DNA from 2 places in the Pseudonocardia sp. ICBG162 genome. Region 2 is predicted to be linked to the other one. Evidence: riboswitches for the same ligand, from Rfam matches in the RefSeq annotation. Region 2 holds a riboswitch; the other holds the start of a gene.
What was found. A riboswitch is a leader RNA that binds a small molecule or an ion and turns the genes downstream of it on or off. The one in region 2 is predicted to bind cobalamin.
Positions count from the first base shown of each region.

Region 1: linked by a shared signal. The riboswitch ahead of KPL60_RS15525 (hypothetical protein) and the one ahead of KPL60_RS28660 (ribonucleoside-diphosphate reductase subunit alpha) in region 2 are both predicted to bind cobalamin.

Region 1 is NZ_JAHLJD010000017.1:301,798-305,899, reverse strand. Features, by position in the region: gene KPL60_RS15535 (MarR family winged helix-turn-helix transcriptional regulator) at 1-405, shown strand, start outside; gene KPL60_RS15530 (chloride channel protein) at 402-1,991, shown strand; cobalamin riboswitch at 1,988-2,177, shown strand; gene KPL60_RS15525 (hypothetical protein) at 2,212-2,583, shown strand; gene KPL60_RS15520 (DNA polymerase IV) at 2,603-4,024, opposite strand; gene KPL60_RS15515 (4'-phosphopantetheinyl transferase superfamily protein) at 4,071-4,102, opposite strand, start outside.
Region 2 is NZ_JAHLJD010000031.1:813,919-818,020, reverse strand. Features, by position in the region: gene KPL60_RS28660 (ribonucleoside-diphosphate reductase subunit alpha) at 1-2,450, opposite strand, end outside; cobalamin riboswitch at 2,581-2,785, opposite strand; gene KPL60_RS28655 (trans-aconitate 2-methyltransferase) at 2,955-3,701, shown strand; gene KPL60_RS28650 (ABC transporter substrate-binding protein) at 3,702-4,102, opposite strand, start outside.

The sequences.
Region 1 (4,102 bases), on a different contig from region 2:
GGCGGGACGGCGGGCGAGGTGACCCTGCCGCAGTACCGCGCGCTGGTCGTGCTGGCCCAGCACGGCACCCGGCGCCCGGCCGACCTGGCCACGGCGCTGACCGTGTCGGCGTCGACGGCGACCCGGATGTGCGACCGGCTGGTGAGCCGCGGCCTCGTCGCGCGCACCCGCACCGGCGACGACCGCCGCGAGGTCGCCGTCGCGCTCAGCCCGGCCGGGCGGGCGCTGGTCGACGAGGTCACCCGGCTGCGTCGGGCCGAGATGCACCGGCTGCTCGCGACGCTGCCCGCCGCCGAGCGCACCGCGGTCCGCGACGCGCTGCGCCGCTTCGCCGAGGCCGCGGGCGAGGTCGGCGAGACCGACTGGGCCGTCGCGCCCGTGCCCGCCGAGGACGGTGCCCGGTGACCGCGGTCCGCGCGCTGCACCGCGCGCTCGTCGGCACCCGGCCGGGGCTCGTCGGCCTGGCGACGGTCATCGGGATCGGCGCCGGCATCGGGTCGGTGCTGTTCCACGAGCTGATCCTCGGCGTGACCTGGCTGGTCACCGGCCGGGAGGACTTCTCCGACGCCGGCCGGGTCGCCTCGCCGCACCTGCCCGGGCTGGGGGTCTGGTTCCTGCTCGTCGCCCCGGTGCTCGGCGGCCTGGTGTACGGCCCGCTGGTCCAGCGGTTCGCGCCGGAGGCCCGCGGGCACGGGGTGCCGGAGGTGATGCTCGCCGTCGCGCGCCGGGGCGGGCGGATCCCGGCCACCGTCGCCGCGGTGAAGGCGCTCGCGTCGGGGATCTGCATCGGCACCGGCGGCTCCGTCGGCCGGGAGGGCCCGATCGTGCAGATCGGCTCCGCGCTCGGCTCGGCCATCGGGCAGTGGCTGCGGGTGCCCGCCACCCGGCTGGTCCTGATGGTCGCCTGCGGCGCCGCGGGCGGCATCTCCGCGACGTTCGACGCCCCGATCTCCGGGGTGGTGTTCGGCCTGGAGCTGATCCTGCGGTCGTTCAGCGCCGAGGCCTTCGGCGTGCTGGTGATCAGCTCGGTGGTCGCGAACGTCGTCGCCGAGGTGATCGCCGGGGACCGCGCGATCCTGACCCTGCCGCACTTCGACCTGGGCAGCCCCGCCCAGCTGCCGCTCTACGCGCTGCTGGGGCTGCTCGCGGGGCTGCTGGGCTGGGCCTTCGCCCGCATCCTCTACGCCGTCGAGGACGCCTGCGACGCCGTCTGGCGCGGCCCGGAGTGGCTGCGCCCGGCCGTCGGCGGGCTGCTGCTCGGCGCGCTGCTGCTGGCGCTGCCCCAGATGTACGGCGTGGGCTACCCGGTGCTGGAGGCCGCGATCGGCGGCCGGTACGTCGTCGGGTTCCTGCTCCTGCTCGTCGTCGGGAAGATCCTCGCCTCCAGCCTCACCATCGGCATAGGCGGGTCCGGCGGCGTCTTCGCGCCGTCGCTGTTCGTCGGCGGCACCGCCGGGACCGCCTTCGGCTACGCCGCCGCGGCCCTGTTCCCGGCGCTCGACCTGCACCCCGGCGCGTTCGGCCTGGTCGGCATGGCGGCGGTGTTCGCGGGGGCCGCGCACGCCCCGATCACCGCGGTGCTCATCGTGTTCGAGCTCACCGGCGACTACGCCCTGATCCTGCCGCTGATGGCCGCCGTCGTCCTGGCCACCGGCCTGTCCAACCTGGTGTCGCGGGACAACATCTACACGCTCAAGCTGCTGCGACGCGGGATCGACCTCGCCGCCGACACCCCGACCGACGAGGCGCTGCGCCGGGTCGTCGTCGCCCAGGTGATGCGCCCCGCCGACGGCACGACGCCCGACCCGGAGCTGCCCGCCCTGGACCCGGACGGCTCCGTGCACGACGTCCTCGGGGTGCTCGCCGCACACCGGGGCGCCGCGCTGCCCGTGCGGGAGGGGCCGGACGGGCCGCTGCTCGGGACGCTGGCCGAGCACGACCTGCTCGACCATCTGCGGGGAGTGGCCGGGCGGGGGACTGTTGACCGCTAACCCGGTCGCGTGATGGGCTCCCGGCCGACGACGGAACAGGAAGCCGGTGCGAGTCCGGCGCGGTCCCGCCACTGTCACCGGGGAGTGCCCTCCCCGCACCGGCGCCACCGCCCGCGAGGGGGGGAAGGCCGGGGAGGGCGTGCCGATCCGGGAGCCAGGACACTGCCCGTCGTCGCGGATTCCCACTGGTGAGGGCGCGGACCCTCGAGGAGGACATGCGATGAGCCACGACCTGGTGGTGCTCGGTACCGACCCGTCCGGCGACGACGCGCCCCGCCCGGGTGCGCACGACCTGCTGGCCGAGGCCGAGACGGTCTTCGCCTTCCCGCAGGCCGAGTCGACCGCCCTGTTCTACGCCGAGGCGTGGCGGGTCGAGCCGGTCACACCGCGCGACGCCGTCGCCCGGATCGGGGCCTGGGCCGCCGCCGGGCCCGCCGGAGCCGCGGTGCTGCTGGTCGGGGGCGACCCCGCGGGCGACGCCGCGCTCGGCGCCGTCCTCGACGGGCTGGCCCGCACCGCCCCCGCGCTGCGCGCCCGGGTCGCCGAGGGCAGCCGCGTCGCACCGCCGCACCGCAGCCCGCTGATCGGCTGAGCCCGCACGGGGCCCGGGCTCAGGCCCGCCAGCTGCCCAGCGGGTCGGCCCGGGTGAGGTCCGGGTCGGCGGCGTCGAGCGTGCGGGTGCGTCCGGGGCCGGTGAGCGCGGTCTCGAACCGCACGGTGACCCGCCCGTGCCCGGCGCCCTGGACCCAGCCGTGGCCGTGCTCGGGGTGGGCGACGTCGTCGCCGGCGCGCCAGGGCCGGTCCGGGTCGGGTTCGCGGTCGGGCCGGTCCGGGCGGAGCGGGCCGGGCACGTCGCCGGGCTCCACGGTCGCGCCGGTCCCGGTGGCTGCGTCGCTCTCCGGGGGTGCGTCGAGCACGGTCACCCCCGCCGCGGCGGCCGGGCCGGCGGGCGCGGGCGGGGAGTCGGAGGCCGGGGCCGTCGTCCACCCGCTCTCCGAGGGCACCGCGTCGAACAGCGCCAGTGGCGGCTCGTCGCCGAAGCCGGACACCGACACCCCCAGCAGCCGCACCCCGCCCTCGCCGACGGCGCCCTCGGCCAGCCGCCGGGCCACCGCGACCAGGGTCGCCAGGTCCCGGGTCCCGAAGGGGGTGGTCTCGGAGCGGGTGTGGGTGGTGAAGTCCCCGGTCCGCGCCTTCACCGTGACGGTGCGGGCGGTCCGGCCGTCGGCGACCAGGCGCCGGTGCACGGCGACGCAGATCGACTCCACCGCGGTGTGCACCGCGCTCATCGCGGTCAGGTCGGCGTCGAAGGTCGTCTCCGCGCTGATCTGCTTGGCCGCGCCGCGCGGGGCGACCGGACGGTCGTCGATGCCGCGGGCCAGTCGGTGCAGCTCGGACCCGACGGCGCCGCCCAGCACTCCGGCGACCTCGCGGGCGTCCATCGCGGCGAGCTGTCCGATCGTCTCGATCCCGATCTTCCGCAGCGCCTCGCCGGAGACCGGCCCGATGCCCCACAGCGACCGCACCGGCAGCGGGTCGAGCACGGCGGCCTGCTCGGCGTGGGCGATCACCCGCAGCCCGTCCGGCTTGGCCAGCTCGGAGGCGATCTTCGCGACCTGCTTGCCCGACCCGGCACCCACCGAGGCGGGCAGCCCGGTGCGCTCGCGCACCGCGCCGCGCAGCCGGGTGCCCCACTCCCGCACCCGGTCCGGGGAGGCCCCCACGAGGTCGGGCGGCTCCACGAACGCCTCGTCGACCGACACCGGCTCGAGCACCGGGGAGAACTCGCCGAGGACGGCCATGACCTCCTCGGACAGCGCCTTGTACAGCGAGAACCGGGGCGGCAGGACGGTCGCGTGCGGGCAGCGCCGCCGCGCCTGGCCCATCGGCATCGCCGAGCGGGCCCCGAACACCCGCGCCTGGTAGCTCGCCCCCGCGACGACGCCGCGCGGCCCTGCGCCGCCGACCAGGACCGGCCGGTCGGCCAGCGTGGGCCGGGTCAGCTGCTCGACGGAGGCGAAGAACGCGTCCATGTCCAGATGCAGCACCCAGCGGTCGGCCGCCGCGGTCACCTCACCATCACCCGTGCATCGTGCCCCGGCGCACCGACA
Region 2 (4,102 bases):
CCGTCGAAGTACTTGAGGTCGGCGACCATCACCTCGTCCCACAGCCCGCGGTCCTTGAGGTCGCGGACCAGGTGCGGGTTGATCACCGTGAAGTCGCCGGACATGTTGGACTTCACGTAGAGGTTGAGGTGGATCGGCTCGATCGACTGCCCGACCCCGCAGATGTTCGAGATCGTCGCGGTGGGCGCGATCGCGAGGACGTTGGAGTTGCGCATCCCCTGGGCGACGACCTTCTCCCGCAGCGACGCCCAGTCCAGCGTGGACGACCGGTCGACGTCGAGCTCGCCGTCGCCGCGGGCCGCGGCCAGCAGCTCGACCGAGTCCAGCGGCAGGATCCCGCGGCTCCACAGCGACCCGTCGAAGCTGGCGTAGCGGCCGCGCTCGACCGCCAGGTCCGACGACGCGGTGATCGCGTGGAAGGACAGCGCCTCCGCGCTGCGGTCGGCGAACTGCACCGCCGCGTCGCTGCCGGGCGCGATGCGCTGGGTGAACAGCGCGTCGGAGAAGCCCATGAGGCCCAGGCCGACCGGGCGGTGACGCAGGTTGGACCGGCGGGCCTCGGGGATCGTGTAGAAGTTGATGTCCACGACGTTGTCGAGCATCCGCACCGCGGTGGTCACCGTGCGGCGCAGCTTGTCGGCGTCGAGCCCGTCCGCGGTGACGTGCGCGGCGAGGTTCACCGAGCCCAGGTTGCAGACCGCGACCTCGCCCTCGTCGCCGGCACGGGTGTTGAGGGTGATCTCGGTGCACAGGTTCGACGAGTGCACCACGCCCGCGTGCTGCTGCGGGCTGCGCAGGTTGCACGGGTCCTTGAACGTGATCCACGGGTGCCCGGTCTCGAACAGCATGGTCAGCATCCGCCGCCACAGCTCGACCGCGCGCACCGTGCGGTGCACCCGGACCTCACCGCGGGCCGCGGCCGCCTCGTAGGCGCGGTAGCGCTCGGCGAACGCGGTGCCGTAGAGGTCGTGCAGGTCGGGGGCCTCGTCCGGGGAGAACAGGGTCCACTCGCCGTCGGCCTGCACGCGGCGCAGGAACTCGTCGGGCACCCAGTTCGCGGTGTTCATGTCGTGGGTGCGGCGGCGGTCGTCGCCGGTGTTCTTGCGCAGGTCGAGGAACTCCTCGATGTCGACGTGCCACGTCTCCAGGTAGGCGCACGCGGCGCCCTTGCGCTTGCCGCCCTGGTTCACCGCGACCGCGGTGTCCCCGGCGATCTTGAGGAACGGCACCACGCCCTGGGAGACGCCGTTCGTGCCCCGGATGTGCGCGCCGAGCCCCCGGACCGGGGTCCAGTCGTTGCCCAGCCCGCCGGAGTACTTCGCCAGCAGCGCGTTGTTGCGGTAGCCGCCGAAGATCGACTCCAGGTCGTCGTCGACGGTGGTGAGGAAGCACGACGACAGCTGCGGGCGGGTGGTGCCCGAGTTGAACAGCGTCGGGGTCGAGGCCATGAAGTCGAAGCTCGACAGCAGCTCGTAGAACTCGACCGCCCGCGCCTCGCGGTCGACCTCGCGGACCGCCAGCCCCATCGCGACCCGCAGGAAGAACGCCTGCGGCAGCTCGAAGCGCACGCCGCGCTCGTGCAGGAAGTAGCGGTCGTAGAGGGTCTGCAGGCCGAGGAACCCGATCTGCAGGTCGCGCTCGGGGCGGATCGCGGCGGTGACCCGCTCCAGGTCGAAGGTCGCCAGCTCCGGGTCGACCAGGCCGACCGCGATCGCGTGCCGCAGGTAGTCACGGAAGTAGGAGGCGTAGGCCGCGCCCATCTCCGCGTGGTCCGGGGTGGACGGTGTGCCGGCCAGGTGCGACACGGCCTCGGCGCGCAGCCGGTCCAGCAGCAGCCGCGAGGCCACCAGCGAGTACGCGGGCTCGCGCTCGACCAGGGTGCGGGCGGCCAGGACGAGGGCCTGGGCCAGCTCGTCGGCGGTGATGCCGTCGTAGACGGTGCGGTCCAGCTCGGCGAGCACCGGCTCCGGGGTCACGTCCTCGACGCCGGCGCAGGCCTCGTCGAGCACCGCGGCGACGCGGGCGCGGTCCAGCGGGGCCCGGCTGCCGTCCGGGTGGGTGACGTGCACGACCGGGGCGTCCGTGGCGGCGGTGCCCCCGCCGTCGTGCGCGCGGGCCTGGGCCTGCTGCTCGCGGTAGAGCACGTAGGAGCGGGCGACCCGGTGGTGCCCGCCGCGCATCAGGGCGAGCTCGACCTGGTCCTGGATCTGCTCGACGTGCACCGCGTGCGCGGGGTGGCGGGCCAGTGCCGCGACGACCTGGTCGGTCAGCCCGGCGACGAGGTGGTGCAGCCGCGACGACGACGCACCGGCGTCCCCCTCGACGGCGAGGAAGGCCTTGGTCATCGCCACCGAGATCTTGGTGGCGTCGAAACCGGTCTCCGACCCGTCGCGCCGGATGACGCGCAGGGCCGGGGGTGCTGTTGCCGGTGCAGCGGTGGAAGCCGTCACGGGCTCTCTCCTCGCGAGTCGCCGTCGTCCCCGGGGGCGGAGCGGTGCGAGGAGGCGGTGGGACCGAACGACCGCGATGGCCCACCACACCCTGGCGCCGTCCCACGAGGCCCCGGAGCAGCGCGCACCGGTCGGCACGCGCACCGGTGGCAGGTCTTCGGACTCACGGGCGCACTGCACAGACCTACTGGCCGTCGCTTCCCGGGAGGAGCTCCCAGTGCTGTTGACGGCGGTCGTTCCCGTTCACCGCTGCGGGGCAGTCCCGGATTCCCACCGGGTTCCCTCTTGCCTCACCGGCCCGTGCGGACCGGTGAACCACCAGCGCCCCGGACACTACATCTGGGGTCCGGACACGATCGACCCCCCTATCGGTTCCGGTTTCGACGACCGTTGAGTCACGCACGGTGAACGTCGCCGGTCACGGGCCCGGCGGTCCCTTCCGTTCGGCGGGTCCGCGCGGATACCGTCGGCCGCACTGTTGCCACCGCTGTGCAGGAGAGTGTGATGACCACCGGAACGGACCTCGACGCCGAGCACTGGCTGCGCCGGTGGGACGCCCAGCAGGAGCGCTACATCCCCGACCGCGAGGAACTGTTCGCGCTGGCGCTCGACGTCGTCGACCGGCTCGCCGGCACCCCCGCACGGCTCCTCGACCTCGCCTGCGGGCCCGGGTCGTTCGCGGCCCGCGCGGCGGCGCGCTGGACCGGTGCCGAGGTGGTCGGCGTCGACGTCGACCCGGTCATGCTGGAGCTGGCCCGGCGGACCACCGGCGAGCGCGTCCACTGGGTCGACGCCGACCTCTCGCGTCCCGGGTGGACCGACGCCGTCGGCGGGCCGTTCGACGCCGCCGTCTCGGCCACCGCCCTGCACTGGCTGCCCGAGCCCGCGCTCCCCGGGCTCGCGCAGCGCCTCGCGTCCGTGCTGCGCCCCGGCGCGGTGTTCGTGAACGTCGACACCGTGCTCGCCGACCCGGAGCAGCCGCGCCTGGCCGAGCTGACCCGGGCCCTGCGGGTCGAGCGCACCGACCGGGGACTGGCCACCGGCGAGGACTTCCGGACCTGGTGGGACGCGCTCGCCGACGAGCCGGCCCTGGCCGACGGGTTCGCCGAGCGGGAGCGCCGCTTCGCCGGCCGGGTCACCGGGGGGTCGTCGCTGCCGGCCTGGGAGCAGGCGCTGTACGGCGCCGGGTTCGCCGAGGTCGGGACGCTCACCCAGACCTTCGACCGGCGCACCCTGGTCGCGATCCGCTGATCACCCGAGCCGGGCGCGCGCGAAGTTCGCCCAGGCGAACGTGTTCGGCCGGGCCGCCTCCAGTCCGGTGAGCCCGGCCGCCACGCCGACGTTCCAGTCCCGCACACCCCACACCAGGGCGCCCGAGTCGGCGCGCAGCAGACCCAGGATCCGGGCGAACGCGTCGGTGCGCGCGGCGTCGTCGGTGGTGGCGACGGCGGCGTAGTAGAGGCGGTCGATCTCGGGGCTGCGGTAGCCGGTGAAGTCGTAGGTCGGGGTGCTGGTCAGCATCCGGCGTCCGATGTAGTCCGGGATCGGCAGCGAGCCGGTGCTGTTCTGGGAGAACACGCCCTGCTGCCGGATGGCCCGGAAGTAGCCCGACGACGGCAGCGGCCGCGCCGTGACCCGCAGCCCGACCTCGC